DNA from 3 places in the Paenibacillus filicis genome. Region 3 is predicted to be linked to each of the others. Evidence: riboswitches for the same ligand, from Rfam matches in the RefSeq annotation. Region 3 holds a riboswitch; each other region holds the start of a gene.
What was found. Region 3 has a riboswitch for cyclic di-AMP ahead of WMW72_RS31465 (TrkH family potassium uptake protein). Riboswitches for the same ligand answer to the same signal wherever they lie in the genome.
Positions count from the first base shown of each region.

Region 1 (5,442 bases), on a different contig from region 3:
CTATTATAACCTATTTTTCTTATTTTGTCACAGGTATTGGCATTTCGGATAAACATTCGTGACAAACGATTTTTCCTTTAAAATAAGATACATTTTCAGCATTGCTACAGAAAATACAAGCAGGCTCATATTTCTTCAGCATGATGCGCTCGCCGTCAACATAAATTTCCAAAGCGTCCTTCTCGCCGATACCCAGCGTTCTGCGAAGCTCGATAGGAATAACAACACGACCCAGTTCGTCGACTTTTCTAACAATACCAGTAGATTTCATCATTTTAAAAATTCCCCTCTCCAAGAAGTCCACTTCATGTATTCGCATAGTGGAATGAAAAAATTATCGTCATGTTTCGACATATTCTTTATACATATGATACCAACCATTCCCAAAATAGTCAACCTAAAAAATACAATATTTCATGACAAATTATTGGCATATTTGATAGATTAAGAAGTGAATAAAGTTGAATTCCCTTGAATTGCTGCACTATAGCAAGTCTTTTGCGTCTTAATGAAAATATTTTGCATTCTGTTGCATGGCGGTTTTGCCTATGAAATTTGCCGTTATTTTTGGAAGAAACATGCGGACAAAATTCGACAAACGGTTCGAGATTTCAGAATCCTTGTCGAAATCCTAAAGTAATTCTAAAGGAGGAGCCTTATGAGTTATCTCTTGGAGGAAGAAAAAGTATTCAAGGACCCGGTCCATAAATACATCTATGTGCAGGATCAAACAATCTGGGATTTGATTAACACCCGTGAGTTCCAGCGCTTGCGCCGCATCCGTCAGCTCGGTACTTGCTTTCTGACCTTCCATGGAGCGGAGCATAGCCGGTTCTCCCATTCGCTTGGCGTCTACGAGGTGACGCGCAAGATTATTTCGCAGTTCGAACGCAATCAGTATGAGGATTGGCCCAAGGAAGAAAGGCTGCTGTGCCTCTGCGCGGCGCTGCTGCATGATGTGGGGCACGGTCCGTTCTCCCACTCGATCGAGAAGACGTTTGGTACCCATCATGAGGAGTGGTCCTGCCGCATCGTGCTGGGTGATACGGAGGTCAATGAGGTGCTGCGCCGCGTGTCGCCGACCTTCCCGCAAGAAGTAGCGGGTGTGATCGCCAAGACCTATCGCAGGGAAATCGTCGTCAGCTTGGTCTCGAGCCAATTGGATGCGGACCGGATGGATTATTTGCTGAGAGATGCGTATTTCACCGGGGTGAACTACGGAACCTTCGACCTGGAGCGGATTCTGCGGGTGATGCGTCCGTATCAGGGACATATCGTCGTCAAGGATAGCGGGATGCATGCGGTGGAAGATTACCTGATGTCACGTTATCAGATGTATTGGCAGGTATATTTCCATCCGGTTACCCGAAGCGCCGAAGTCGTGCTGAATAAAATTTTTCAAAGAGCGAGACATCTGTATGACGACGGCTTTGCCTTCCGCTCACTGCTGGCGCCGCTGCCGGCTTTGTTCCAGCGCAAGCTGACCTGCAGCGAATATTACTTGCTGGATGAAGCCTTCATGCAGACGACGCTGATGCAGTGGACCCTGGAAGACGATCCGATTTTGTCGGATTTATGCAGCCGGTTTCTGCAAAGGCGATTGTTCAAGTATGTAACGCTGGAGATGCTCGATGCAAGTATGCTGGAGCAGCTGCGAGAGCAGCTGGCAGCACTGGGTATAGACCCCGTCTACTACCTCGAGGTGGATTTCCCGTCCGATCAGTCCTATGATATATACCGGCCGGGCGAGCATGATGAGAAGCTTCCCATCCTGCTGCTCGATTCCAACGAACAGCTGACGGAAATATCGCGCAAATCCGAGATTGTCCGCTCCATAAGCGGCATCCAGATGGGAAAATACCACCTGTATTACCCAAGGGATCTGCTGGTGAAACATCTTCCGGAGCTGGATCCGGGCTTGCGGCGACTGTTTGCCTTGTAGCTGTTTCAGTTCCTTCTATATATTAAGAGAAAACGGACAAGCCAAAGGAGAATTATGCTATGCTGATCGACACGCACGCCCACCTCAATGCGCCCCAATTCGATGAAGACCGACACGAAGTGATTGCCCGTGCGAGGGACAACGGAATTGGTCGAATTGTGAATGTAGGCTTTAACCGCGAAACCATCCCTACTTCACTGGCGCTTGCGGAGCAGTATGACTTTATCTACTCGACGGTTGGATGGCATCCGACGGATGCGAAGGATATGACCGAAGAGGATCTGGCCTGGATCGAATCGCTGTGCAGCCATGACAAGGTTGTTGCCATCGGAGAGATCGGGCTGGATTATTATTGGGATACCTCACCGAAGGATGTCCAGGATCGCGTATTCCGCGATCAGATTCGCCTAGCCCGCAAGGTAGGTCTCCCGATTGCGATTCATAACCGCGATGCGCATCACGATGTCGTGCAGACCCTGCGGGAGGAACGAGCTTCCGAGGTCGGAGGTGTCATGCATTGCTACTCCGGTAGCTGGGAAACGGCCAAGCTGTGTCTGGATATGAATTTTTATATTTCATTCGGGGGGCCCGTGACGTTCAAAAATGCGCGCCAGCCCAAAGAGGTGCTGGAAAAGGTGCCGCTGGACCGTCTGCTGATCGAAACCGATGCCCCCTATCTGGCTCCGCATCCTTACCGGGGAAAGCGCAACGAGTCTGCTTATGTGCGTCTGGTCGCAGAGACAGCAGCGGAAATAAAAGGAATTTCCTTAGAAGAATTGGCTGAGATCACGAGTCGGAATGCGATGGAGCTTTTTAGGATTTCATAGGGCCATTTCCCCATGGAAAGCGCACCCAAAAATGAAGTTCCGAATAACGAATCAAGAAAACGAAAGGAAATTGATGCTAAGACTACGTCCGGATGAGAAATAGATGGTTTTTGTTTTGAAAAAAGCGTTTTATATGCCAGATTCGAACCAAATTCGCTCTTTTTTTCTCTGTTTGTATACTTTACAACCGAAGCCTTCGCATCGTACACTCAATAATAACTTCATATCGATCACAATATTTCCAACATCGCTGAGTTTCCGAAAGGGAAACGGGGGAACCACATCACGGCTGACCGGTTGACGGTCACGGGATGTTTTTTTAGGGGTGAATCCTTGTGTGCTGATCAAGTACACGGGGTAGGGCGACTCTCAAGTCCGAATCCGTCAGCTAACCTCGTAAGCGTCTAGAGAGAGGTAACGATTGTCGTGTGCTTATATTTCATTTGGGCCAAATGAAAAAAGTCACGGGAAGGTTCCTCTTCTCCGCTGACTTTTTTGTGTTTCCCTGTAGATGGGATAAATGTCCAAGCACTTTATAAGATGCGCCCGAAGGGGGGACGTAGCAGGCAAGTGGCGGCTCTGATGACAGCGGAAGAAAAGTTGGAAGTAGCATTCCAAACATTTACCATAGTCGCGTCAGACTCTAATCATGCATAACACTCAAAATGGCGAGGCTTTAAGGAGGACCGAACAAGTGGGAGCTGTATCACCTGAGCAAACCCATGTAAGACGATCATCCAGCATGACCTTCGCGTTGCGATGGAAGCATGGAAACTTGCGTATGATAACGATTATCACACTCCTTTCATTCGCTATGACTTTCATGTTTTTGATGATGTTACACGGTACGGCTGTCAAGCGCGTATCGCTCGTTGTGGACGGACAGGAACGCAAGTTCCAAACCCGTGAAGGGGTCCTGCAACGAATCCTGGATGAGCAAGGCATTGCGGTGTCAGATAAGGACCGGCTTTCGCACGGGCTGGACTCCTCGATTAAATCTGGAGACCGCATTACGATTACCCATACAACGCCGCTTCAGTTGACGATGGATGGGGAGACCAAGACCGTATATACGGTCAGCAAGACGGTAGGCGCTGCGCTGCAGGAGCTGAACGTGACGCTTGGCGAGCTGGATAAGGTTATCCCTGCGCCGGATAGCGAGCTTGCGACAGATAGTCCCGTCAAAGTCGTTCGTGTTAAGAAGGAACAAGGCGAGCTGCAGGAAGCGATCGCTTTCGACACGGTGAAGAAGAATGAGCCCCAGCTGCTCAAGGGCAAGGAACAAGTTGTGCAAGAGGGTCAAGAAGGTTTGAAGATCAAGAAAACCGAAAAAGTGTTTGAAGACGGCGTGCTCGTCTCGGAGCAGGTCGTAGGAGAAGCCGTACAAACGGAAAGCAAGCAGCGCATTGTCGCAGTAGGAACCAAGAGTCCCGTTGTCGCATTGTCAGCTTCCTCGCCGAATGTGGAGGAAGTAACCAAGAATGGGGTCAATTTCGGCTATAAGCAAGTGATTAAGAATGTTACGCTGACCGCGTATTCGGCAGGACCGGATTCGACGGGCAAGGATGAGAGCCATCCGCAATACGGCGTAACGTCATCAGGGGCGAAGGTAACGGAAGGTCGTACCATTGCAGTTGACCCTAAAGTAATCCCGATCGGCTGGTGGGTATATATCGACGGTCTCGGCTTCCGCCGGGCTGAGGATACCGGCAGCGCTGTGAAAGGGAATAAGATCGACGTCTACTTCCAGAGTGACAGCTATGCCGACCGCTTCGGTACTAAACGCGGGTATACGGTATACGTCATCGGGCCCAAGAAGCCGTCTGCTGACTAGGAGCACGCAATACGGGAAGACTGATGCATATAGATTAACGGATTAAGAAGAGGCGTTCTAGCACCCTCTTCTTTTTCCATGTTTATGAACGATGAGAGGAAGAACCGACTTGATCAAGGAGATTATCGTAGTGGAAGGCAAGGACGACACAGTCGCCATCAAGCGTGCTGTGGAAGCGGAGACGATCGAAACCGGAGGCTCGGCGATTAATGCGGACATCATCCGGCGGATCCGCCTCGCCCAGGAGCGCAGGGGGGTTATCGTCTTCACAGATCCGGATCATGCGGGGGAACGGATCCGTAAGATCATCGCACGGGAAGTTCCGGGTGCCAAGCATGCGTTTCTCACCCAGCAGGCGGCGACCAGCAAGGGAGATATCGGTGTCGAGAATGCCTCCGTGACTGCTATTCGTGAGGCGCTGGCGAATGTACGTACGGATCAGCCGGCCGGAGAGTCACAGATCAGCTGGGACGATCTGCTGGAGGCCGGGCTCATCGTTCATCCGCAGGCAGCCGCAAGACGGCTGGCTATCGGCAACAGGCTGGGAATCGGCTATTGCAACGGCAAGCAATTCTATAACCGCTGCCGGGCGTTTCAGATCACCCGCGATGAATTCGAAGCCGCCCTGCAGGAGCTGGAGCGGGCAACAGATGAGGAGGCGCAATCATGAGCCAGGAACACTTACAGGCGCCAGGCGGACAAACTGCCGGTGATATCGCTTCGCCCAAACGGACGAAGGATTTGATGCAGAAATACGGATTTACCCTCAAGAAAAGCCTCGGACAAAACTTCCTGATCGACCAGAATGTGCTGAACCGTATCGTATCCGCCGCCGGGCT
Region 1 covers NZ_JBBPCC010000041.1:16,215-21,656, reverse strand. The annotation lists gene WMW72_RS34675 (AbrB/MazE/SpoVT family DNA-binding domain-containing protein) at 20-274, opposite strand; gene WMW72_RS34670 (HD domain-containing protein) at 659-1,942, shown strand; gene WMW72_RS34665 (TatD family hydrolase) at 2,002-2,769, shown strand; cyclic di-AMP (ydaO/yuaA leader) riboswitch at 3,008-3,188, shown strand; gene WMW72_RS34660 (ubiquitin-like domain-containing protein) at 3,464-4,603, shown strand; gene rnmV (ribonuclease M5) at 4,713-5,273, shown strand; gene rsmA (16S rRNA (adenine(1518)-N(6)/adenine(1519)-N(6))-dimethyltransferase RsmA) at 5,270-5,442, shown strand, end outside.
Region 1: it holds a riboswitch for cyclic di-AMP, as region 3 does, so the genes downstream of both, WMW72_RS34660 (ubiquitin-like domain-containing protein) here and WMW72_RS31465 (TrkH family potassium uptake protein) in region 3, are expected to answer to the same signal.

Region 2 (5,442 bases), on a different contig from region 3:
TCCGCTGGTCGAAGAACTGTTTCACCTGCAGTTCATCCATCATATCCAGAGCATAACCCTCTACATTCTCCGCATAAAGAGAGAAGCCTTCTCGTGCAAGGTCTAGCTTTGTCTGGGATCGTCCAACAATAACAACCTTAGCCCCTGCTTCCAGCAGCAGACCGGCGGTTGCCAATCCAATACCGGAGCTGCCTCCAACAATCAACACTTTTTTTCCATGTAGGGATACCATTTTACTTTCTCCTCCTTATTAGTTGGTTGACCAACCAATTTATAAAATAAAGCATTAAGTGAACGAGAGATACATTTCACTTAATGTTTCATAAGCCGCATTCAGATCGAAGCTCTCGTCAGTCAGCTTGCGCAGAGCCAGCCCGTCAAACGCGGCGGTCAAAGTAGCTGCGATCGCTTCGTGATTGACGCCTTCTTTTCGGGCAAGAAGAGTGGAGAGTTCGGCGATTTTCCGCTGTTCCTCCTGTAATAGTGCATTCACATGCGACTTTACAGTAGAATTATTTAGTCCATTCGAATACAGTTCGAACCGCAGGCGGTACATATCTAAATCCGCAAATAACCGTTCCTTACCTAGCTTTAAAACGTGTTCGGTTTGCTGAATGTCCTTCGCCCGACGGAGAATTTCGTCCCAATCCTGAAGGCATTGGCGCTTAGCTTCCTCTAGCACGGCCAAAATAAGCTCTTCCTTGCTTTTGAAATAGTAGTGGATCAAGCCTGGTGCGACACCGGCAGCTTGAGCAACCAGTTTGATCGAAGTAGCTTTGATACCATGCTCGATCAATAAATCATGCGTCTTGGCGATAATAAGATCCCGATTATTTAATGGCTCTGTAATTATGTTTCCCCCTTCACTTGTTTGGTCGTCCAACCAAGACTAACAGCTTCCACCGGACTAGTCAAGTCAGCATGAACATAGATAAAGATCCTTTTTCGAAGAAACTTTTTTGATCATACACACCCAACCACCTTGATTCGCGTCATGTAAATTAACATATTTAATCCCATGAAATCCAACTTGCTACCTTTCATTCCTCCATCTTTTTTCTTTCACATGTCAGGTAAATTCACAATATATTATTGAAAATGAATGATTTTCACGATATATTTAGTACATACGGATATTCAAACAATCATTTCTCATTCGCCTTGTCATATATTTTTCAAATTGTGGAATGGGGCTGGCTATCATGCAAAATGAAACACCATCAGTCGACATTGATGACATTGATCGAAAAATCATTCATGAACTTACTACTAACGGTAGAATATCTTACACAGATCTTGGGAAAGAAATCGGACTGTCGCGTGTTGCCGTTCAAGCTCGCATTCATACGCTTATGGATAGCGGCGTGATTGAGCAGTTTACGGCGGTGCTGAATCCGGCTAAAGTAGGCATAGGTGTGACGGCTATCTTCAATATCGAGGTGGAGCCGCTGCAGATGCAGGAGGTAGCCAGTAAGTTGTCGGCTCAACCGGCCGTAACCAACCTGTACCATACGACCGGTCCGAGCAAGCTTTATATGCACGGTCTATTCGCTACCAATCAGGAGATGGAAGCCTTTCTAAGGGAGAAGCTATATACACTGCCAGGGATTACAAGCGTGGATTGTCAGGTGCTGATCACTCGCTACAAAAGCCGCGTAGGTCTACCGCTCTAGCTTGGAGCCGGACGATTTGCCGTGATTACCCCTACATCTCCTGACGCCTCGCCCATCCAATTGGATGGTCTGATTTTTATCGGAATGGATGGTTACGACAGCTCCGATTGCTGCTATAGTCTAGGGGGAACAAGGACGGCAGAGAGGTGAGGAGCCTGTGCAGCAGCTCTATATATATTACTTGGTATTCGCTACGATCCTGTTGATCGGCGCCGTTTCGACCATTATGGTCGGGGTCTCCAAGAAAAACAAAGAAGGCAATCCTTCTTATGATAGCAAAACCAAAGGAAATTGGTCCCGTTTATCGTGGATTTATATTGTCGTGATCGTGCTCGGTTATGTGGCTTTAGTTGCCTATATCGTGCAGTCCAGCCCGGGCTCGTCCGGCTAAACTTACACCAAATCTCAACAGGACCGCTCCCACAAGGAGCGGTCCTCTTTGGCGTTGTCCAACCCGCTTGGTTTTATTTGACAGAATTCCTTCTCCTGCTATACATTTAACTAGAAATCCTATCTGAATAAGGAGTGTTTATACGATGTCCTCTGTGCTCCCTGATGATTTGAAGCTTGGACCGGTGAAGCTGAAGGTTTCCGACTTGACGCGTTCTCTGGCTTTCTATACGGAAATAGTCGGCTTGCGTCTGCTGCACGAAACGCAAGGCGAAGCCCAGCTGACCGCGGATGGACTCACACCGCTGGTCGTCCTGCGGGAAGTCGCCGATGCGCAGGTAACCGCGCGCAGGTCCGCCGCAGGCTTGTATCACTTCGCGATTCTGCTGCCTACCCGCGAGGCTCTAGGGCTTACCCTTCGTCATCTGATCGGGACGGGAATTCATATCGGCCATTCGGACCATCTGGTCAGCGAAGCTCTATATATTACCGATCCCGACCATAACGGCATAGAAATTTACAGTGACCGCCCTCGCGACACCTGGCGCCGGGACACTCAAGGCCACTATATCATGGCCAGCGATCCGATCGACCGGGATGGCCTCGTGGCGCTAGCGGAAGGCAAGGAGTGGAACGGCCTGCCGCCTGGTACCGTAATCGGCCATATCCATTTTCACGTTCAAAGCCTGGACAGCTCCAGACGCTTCTATTGCAATGTGCTCGGCTTCGATATCGTAGCCGATGCCAGCAGCCGGGGTGCGTTGTTCATCTCTGCTGGCGGGTACCACCATCATATCGGCCTGAATATTTGGGCTGGAGAGCACGCTCCGATTCCGCCGGCTCAGGCAACAGGCCTGGACTATGCAACGGTCGTCTTCCCGGACGAAGCCTCCCTTCGTCAGACCCTGGACCGGCTGGGCAGCGCCGGGATCGCGGTAGCGGAGCAGAACGGGTTCCGGTCGGTGACCGACCCATCAGGCATTACACTCCGCCTGGTAACTGTTTAAGTGCAGCAAAAGACCGCTCCCGGCAGGAGCGGTCTTGATCTCTATCCTTGGCTATGAAATCCGGTCCGTATGTGACATGATCGCCGCTGTTAGCGAAAGCGTTCCACGTCCGGCGCTTTGGACGTGACCGAGCAGCCCCTCTCCGGCTCCAGCGCCCGGCCCGCTATACGTTTGTAGGCCATCCAATGCTGCTGATCGCTGGAGAAAAATCCCTCTCCGACGATCGATTGCAGCGCTTCTCTCAGCCGCTGCACCTCATTTAGCAAATAAATCATATCCTGCTCCCTCAATTGCTGGGCTTCTACGCGTTCCCGAATTTCCCTCACCCTGTTCATATACCGTTCTCCTTCCCCATGAGATACCCCGTCTCTGGCTCTGAAGCTTATGCGGACTTGACCGGCTTGGCATGAAAAAAAGACCCCGGCTATCCGCTGCCTCCGCTCGAGACAATCAAGGACCAGCCCCCAGGGTCTTCCCCATAAAAAAAAGACCCCACCAATCACGGGTCATTGCTGCAACATGTTGGCTTGCATGCCGACTGACCCATCTTCCGCTGACGAGGTTAGCTGTCGGGCTCGGGAAAGATGGTTCCCTACATGAATCATGATTCGCCCCAAATGCAAGTGGTTCCCCCGCTTTCCAGTGACTGGCACCGGAAATTAAGCTAGTTTTATAGTACGGAAATCCTCCGCATTAGTCAATAAGCAAAGCCTTGGGTTTGTCCCGCTGCCCGCAGCACTGGCGGAATTCCAGCCTGCGCTGCTGCCGTGTCAACCCAGCGGACGCTCGACGGCGAACTGCTCCCCGAGCCGGGCATAATAGCTGCCCGCCAGACGGCTCACCGGGCGTAGCTTCTCTGCCAGGATGTGGCCTTGCTCATAGATCTCCTCCGCCAGATGAAAGCGGACGACCCGGCCGATCAGCAGATCGCAGGCGGGCTCGCCGCCCGTCCCGCCCAGCTCCAGACTCTGCTCCAGCACGCATTCCAGCCTTACCTTCGCTTCCATCAGCCTCGGCACCGGTACCGCCTCGCTGGGCACCAGCGAGAAGCCGGCCTGGATTACTTCGCTCTCGTCCGACGGGAGATTCGCAGCCGTTTCATTCATCGGAAGGACGATCGACTCGTCAGGGATATGGATGACAAAGGCCCCCGTATGTATGGCATTTCTCGCCGTATCCTTCATCGCACCCTGCTTCCGCTGGACGGATACCGAGACCAGTGGCGGCTGGCTCGATACGATGGAAAAGTAACTGAACGGAGCCGCATTCACCACGCCATCCGGGGAGAGCGTCGTCACAAGCGCGATGGGCCGCGGGATAATACTGCCCGTCAGCAGCTTATAATTATCTCGCTCGCTTTGCGTCGAAGGATCGATCACGATCATAGCAGCCGCTCCCGGAGCCAAGCTGCGGCCGCCCGAGCCTCCGTCGCCGTCAACTGATGGCCGGATCGCTCCCAGTGAACCGTAACATCCGCCCCCGCTTGCTCCAGCAATCCTTGCAGCTCCTCAGTCTCCAAAGGTGAGCAAATCGGGTCATGGCTTCCTGCGCCGATAAATACCGGCGTACCACTCAGAGCTGGAAGCTCAATGCCCCGTCTGGGTACCATCGGATGGTGCAAAATCGCTCCGCTTACGGCCTGTGGATAATGGAACAGCAGGCTGCCGATCAAATTCGCTCCGTTGGAATAGCCCACGGCAATGACCCGGCTGCGGTCGAATCCATATTGAGCCGCAGCCTCCTCCAGGAAATCGTACACTTCCTTCGTCCGGAAGATCAGATCCTCTTCATCGAATACGCCTTCGGCGAGCCGCCGGAAAAACCGCGGCATGCCGTTCTCCAGCACATTTCCTCGAAGACTCAGCACGGAAGACTCAGGCGACAGAAGGCCGGCCAGCGGGAGCAGATCGCGTTCTGTGCCGCCCGTTCCGTGGAATAAAACCAGCGTCGGGGCGTCAGGATTGGCGCCTTTCTCGAATAGATGCTTCATGATCATTTCCCCTCCACGACGCGGACCTGGATGGGCCGCAAGCCTGCTTGGATCTGTGCGCGATGCGGCTCATACCACTCGGGCAGCATCAAGGTCTCGCCCAATGATTCCGCAGGCTCGTCGTTGGCAAATCCAGGAGGGTCGGTAGCGATCTCGAACAAGATGCCGCCGCCCTCGCGGAAATAGATCGCATTGAAATACTGGCGGTCGATGATGGAGGTCGGACGATAGCCTTTCTCCGCCACGAGAGCCTGCCAGCGGGCATGATCTTCGAAGTCTTGAGCACGCCATGCGATATGATGCACGGTGCCCGCGCCTCCGGTTCCCCATTCCGCCGCTGCCAGCGGAACATCGATCACATTGCCGATATCTCCGGAAGCCT
Region 2 covers NZ_JBBPCC010000010.1:123,733-129,174, reverse strand. The annotation lists gene WMW72_RS16610 (SDR family oxidoreductase) at 1-232, opposite strand, end outside; gene WMW72_RS16605 (TetR/AcrR family transcriptional regulator) at 287-883, opposite strand; gene WMW72_RS16600 (Lrp/AsnC family transcriptional regulator) at 1,203-1,673, shown strand; gene WMW72_RS16595 (hypothetical protein) at 1,831-2,064, shown strand; gene WMW72_RS16590 (VOC family protein) at 2,210-3,070, shown strand; gene WMW72_RS16585 (hypothetical protein) at 3,160-3,405, opposite strand; cyclic di-AMP (ydaO/yuaA leader) riboswitch at 3,609-3,746, opposite strand; gene WMW72_RS16580 (flavin reductase family protein) at 3,841-4,455, opposite strand; gene WMW72_RS16575 (alpha/beta hydrolase) at 4,452-5,060, opposite strand; gene WMW72_RS16570 (ring-cleaving dioxygenase) at 5,063-5,442, opposite strand, start outside.
Region 2: it holds a riboswitch for cyclic di-AMP, as region 3 does, so the genes downstream of both, WMW72_RS16585 (hypothetical protein) here and WMW72_RS31465 (TrkH family potassium uptake protein) in region 3, are expected to answer to the same signal.

Region 3 (5,442 bases):
AGATCAGCTACGAGTACGCGCTGGATCAGCAGCGGCTGGAGCGTAAGCTGCAGCAGTCGCTCCGGATCTTCAAGACGAGCACGAAGCCTGCCAGCCTGGTCATCGGCGCCAGTCTGACCACGCTGCAGTCGACACTGCCTGACCTGATCACGATCTATACACGTGAGCATCCGCTGACGGATATCAAGGCGCTGACAGGCAAAACCCACGAGATCGTCCCTCTTGTCAAGGAGAAGAAGGTCGATATCGGCCTCGTGGCTTCGGGCATCGACGACCCCGGACTCGTCTGTCTGCCGCTGTTCGACGATCCGCTTTGCCTCGTACTCCCCGCCAGCCACCCCTATGCGGACCGCACGGACCTGAGCGCAGCCGACCTGCATGAGCTGCCGATGATTCTGTTTTCCCGGGGAACGTGGTACCGCGTGCTGATGGATGAGATGTTTCACCGCTGCAGCGTCCACCCCGATGTGAAGATGGAGATCGATTCCTTCGAGGCCATCATCCGGCTGGCAGCGACCTGTCAGACCGCCACGCTGCTGCCCGAATCTTATCTGCGGCATGTCCTTGTGGAAACAAACGGCCTGATCGTCCGCTTCATCCCGGAGCTGGAGCAAACAAAAAGAACGACCTCGCTCCTATATACGGAGGAAGCCGCTCTGGAGCCGCCGATCCGGCTGTTCATCGATCTGGCGGTTAAGCATTCGAGTCAGCGGTAGCCGCCGCTTAGCGGATCACAGCCTTCTCGAAATGGTCGATCTGGTCATTCGTCCCGATGATGACCATCACATCCTTCTCCTCCACGGAGTCGGTGGCCGTCGGGGCGATAATAACGCCTTCTTTCTTATTAATAGCTACGATGCTGCAGCCGTACTTGGCCCGCGTGTCGAGATCCCGCAAGGTCCTTCCGTCCAGACACCTTGGAACCGTCAGCTCCGCGATCGTGTACTCGCACGACAGCTCGATATAATCGAGCAGATTCGGCGAGACGAGCTGATGCGCAACCCGCACCCCCATGTCCCGCTCCGGGAAAATAATGCGGTCGACGCCGATCTTGTTCAGCACCTTGCCGTGCAGCTCGGACAACGCCTTCGCCACAACCATCTTGACCCCGATATCCTTGAGCAGAATCGTGGTCAGGATACTGGACTGGATATCGTCGCCGATCGCGACGATCACACAGTCGAAGTTGCGCAGGCCGAGCGAACGTATGACGTCTTCGTCGGTAGAATCCGCAACCACGACATGTGTAAGCTCCTCACTCATCGCCTCCACGGGCTCCTCGTGCTTGTCGATCCCCATAACCTCATAGCCAAGCTTGATCAGTTCCTTGGCCAGACTCGATCCGAACCTGCCTAGTCCAATAACGGCATATTGACTGCGCTTCATCCTGTGTCTCTTCCCCTATCCGATGGTGATTTTCCCTTCCGGGTATCTGTACAGCTCTTTCTCCGCTTTGGGTCCCAGCGCATAAGCCAGCGTCAGCGGTCCAAGACGGCCGGCAAACATCGTCAAGGCGATCATGACTTTGCCGAAGGTCGACAGATCGGGCGTCAGTCCCATGCTGAGGCCGACCGTGCCGAATGCGGACGTTACCTCGAACAAAATCATTAGAAAGCTGTGATCCTCAGTCGTGGACAGCAGCATCGTGACGATCATGACCAGGAACAAGGCCAGCATCGTCAGCGTGATCGCCTTCAGGATACGGTCCTTGCCCAGTCTGCTGCGGAACAGCACGATATCCTCCTTGCCCCGGATCATCGCGATCATGGCCCCGACCAGCACCGTGAAGGTCGTCGTCTTCACTCCTCCGCCTGTCGAGCCTGGAGAAGCCCCGATAAACATCAGGATGATGATGAACAGCTGACTCGCCTGCCGCAGTCCCGCCATGTCCACACTATTGGCGCCTGCCGTTCTCGGCGACACGGACTGGAAGAACGAAGCCAGTACCTTGCCGTCCCAGCCGAGCGGGCCCAGCGTTCTCGTATTCGAATATTCGAAGGCGAAGATGACGATAGCTCCTAGCACAATCAGCAATCCGCTGGCCGACAGCACGACCTTGGAATGCAGGGACAGCCGCCGCTTCTGCTTGAATTCCAGCAGATCCGACAGGACGACGAAGCCGAGGCCTCCGAGCACGATGAGCGCCATCGATACGACATTGACCAGCGCATCATCCGCATAGGAGGTAAGACCGGTGAAGGGCCCGCTCACCGCACCGAATAAATCAAAGCCAGCGTTGTTGAAAAATGAAATGGCATGAAAGAACCCGTAGCCGATCCCTCTCGCCACCCCGAGATCGAAGGACCACCGGATGGCGAACAGAATGGCTCCCGCGAGCTCGATGGTGAGCGAGTAAACCAGCACCTTGCGGATCAGCCGGACAATGCCTTCCATGCTGCCCTGGTTCATAGCCTCCTGCAGAATCAGCCTTTCCTTCAAGGAAATCCGTTTTTTCAGTACAAAAGCGAACAAGGTAGACATCGTCATGAAGCCAAGTCCTCCGACCTGAATCATGATGATGATGACGATTTTGCCGAATAAAGACCAATGAAGTCCGGTGTCTACGACGACAAGTCCTGTCACGCAAGCTGCCGAGGTCGCGGTGAACAACGCATCGAGGACAGGCGTCGGGAGGCCATCCGCGGATGAAAAGGGCAGCGTCAACAGAATCGTGCCGAGCAGAATAATCGCGGCGAAGCCAAGCACCAGAATCTGCGGCGGCGTCAGCTCGAATTTCTTATGCTTCTGTGCGGTTGATATCATCTCATGGGGCACCTCATCGCCGTATATGAACAACAAAAAAAGCACGGGAAACCCAGTGCTTTGCGTACAAGGTTCCTGCATTCAAGCCTACGAGGTTAGCTGACGGATTCGGGTATACAGGCACCCTATCCATGCATGCGGCCGGACGGCCGGGCACGGAATTCACCCCTATGTTTCATGGTTCCCCCGTTTTCAATACGAAATTCGGCTTTTTTATTCAATTCATATGAATTATAGACGGGTTTGAGTGGAAGCACAAAGCTGTTTTTGACGGTTTTGGGTGGATAAAGCGATCCCCGGGGCAATTGTAAGCGATCACATGGGGGCAACCCTTGCGCTGGCTTGTTTTTTCCGACTCTTACGCATGTTATCATGATATTATCCAAAAGCATGGATGGACGTCCTTGCGAATACAATACAAGTGCCAGTCCAAAAGCATGCTCTCAGCACCGAGCCCTCTTGCCCAATAGATTCCAACCGATAAGGAGTGCGCTATGCCCACATTCAAGCAACGCCCCCCCTTGCTGCTCGCCGTTATCGGCTTGCTGCTGTATTTCGGCCTCTCGTACGCGGTTCCGCTGTTCGACAAGCCCTCCTCCCCAGAGCAGGAGAAGCGTTCAACCCCGGCGATCAGCAAGCAGGAAGCGGCCCAGACGGCTGTCGCCTTCATCGACCGGCGCTTCGGCCTCTCCGGGAAGCAGACGGCGGACACGCTGTTCCAATCGTATACGTCCCGCAGCGGCTATATTCAGCAGGCCAAGCTGGAGGATGAATATGAGAAGAAGTTCGCTGCCCGATTCCCTATCGATTACTATGAAGTGGAAATTCGCGACGGAACCTCGACCTACTACGTCGGCGTCAACTTTACGACCCGCAGCGTCCTAAGCTTTAGCGCCTACAAGGCCCCTACAGCCAAGACGGATGCGCTGCCCACACTGGAGAGCACCCCCGGCTCAGCGGCGGAGCAAGCGATCCGGGATATGGGCTTTGATCCCGCAGGCTACACGCTGCACAGCGGAGTCAGCCCGGAGGGAGCGGCCGAGCAGGTGTATGTCAGCAGGACGGAGCAGATCGGCGAAGCCAAGCTGGAGCTGAGGCTGCTGACGGTAGGCGGACAGGTGACGGCATTCCGACCGGCATTCCCGCCGCCCGACAGCTTCGTGCGCTGGCAGGAGGTCCAGGACGGCCGCTCCGGGCTTATGACAAGGATCAGCATGATCGCCTCGCTGGCGATGACGCTGGCCTCCCTGGTGATCGTGGTGCGCTACCGGCGGCAGATCAGCTTCGTGCGCGGCACACTGCTTACACTTGTCTTTCTAGCGCTGTATCTGCTCAACAACTACAATATGCTGCCGGCGTTTCGCACGAGCCATGGCAGCGGGCCATCCGAGGCGGGTGCCATCCTCTATCTGTGGATCATCAATACCTACGTTGTGCTAATGGCGTTATCCACGTATTTCGCCCTGCTTGCCGGAGGTAAGCTCACGCAGGACCGCGGCGTCCGCCCTTGGGCCGTGTGGCGGGACGTGGACTTTGGAGAGCAGGCCAAGCGGTCCATGAAGGACGGCTACATCCTGGGCCTGTTCATTCTAGGCATCCAGCAGGTGCTGTTCCTCGGTGCCTCCGCGCTGTTCGATGTCTGGTCCGTGAACGACCCCAGCGACTCCGTCTACAATATGACGCATCCGGAAATTTTCCCGCTGCTCGCGTGGTCGGCAGCCATCTCCGAGGAAGCGGTCTTCCGCCTGCTGGGCGTGTCCCTGATGCTGCGGCTGACCCGCAGCCCGTTCGTCTCCGTGCTCATCCCAAGCATCGTATGGGCGATGAGCCATACGCAGTACCCGATCTACCCGGTCTATACCCGTCTGATCGAGGTGACCGTCATCGGCATTCTGTTCGGCTATGCCTTCCTGCGCTACGGCTTCCTGACGGCCGTCTTCGCCCATGCGTCCATGGACAGCATCCTGATGGGCCTGTCACTCATCTATGACGGGGACGCCAAACAAGCCGCCGCAGGACTGGTCTACTTCTTCGTCCCTGCGGCGGCCGGCTGGCTGCTCTATGCGATTCACGGACGGATCAGACGCCGTCCTCCGTCCTTGCCTTCCGCGCGCTACCCTTGATTCTCGTCCGCTATGGAACAACTGAGATGTGGTGTCTGACTGGAGCTTCGGTTATTCCGCCAGCCCGGTATTCTCCAACTCGCCAGACACTTTGTCGCTCTCTTCCCCGGAAGCCGCATCCGGGTCTGTATCTGCTGGACCGTTCAGCGAAGCAAGAATATGGAGAGCGAGCTTCTCCCCTATGCCCAGAGGCTTGAAGTCTGCGACTTCGGCCTCTTTGATTTTCTTCAGCGAGCCAAAATGCTTGAGCATGGCCTTGCGGCGCTTCTCGCCGATCCCGGTGATCGAGTCGAGCGTCGAGACGATCATCGACTTGGCCCGCGTCTCGCGGTGGAACGTGATAGCGAAGCGGTGAACCTCGTCTTGGATGCGCTGCAGCAGGTAAAACTCCTGGCTGTCGCGCGGCAGAGGCACGACCTCCGCCGGGTCCCCCATCAGCAGCTGCGCCGTCTTATGCTTGGCATCCTTCACCAGCCCGCATACAGGCAGATGCAGGCCCAGCTCATTCTCCAGCACGTCGACGGCTGCCGCCAGATGTCCCCGCCCTCCGTCGATG
Region 3 covers NZ_JBBPCC010000030.1:25,536-30,977, forward strand. The annotation lists gene WMW72_RS31455 (LysR family transcriptional regulator) at 1-716, shown strand, start outside; gene WMW72_RS31460 (potassium channel family protein) at 724-1,386, opposite strand; gene WMW72_RS31465 (TrkH family potassium uptake protein) at 1,402-2,763, opposite strand; cyclic di-AMP (ydaO/yuaA leader) riboswitch at 2,833-2,983, opposite strand; gene WMW72_RS31470 (CPBP family intramembrane glutamic endopeptidase) at 3,258-4,886, shown strand; gene uvrC (excinuclease ABC subunit UvrC) at 4,938-5,442, opposite strand, start outside.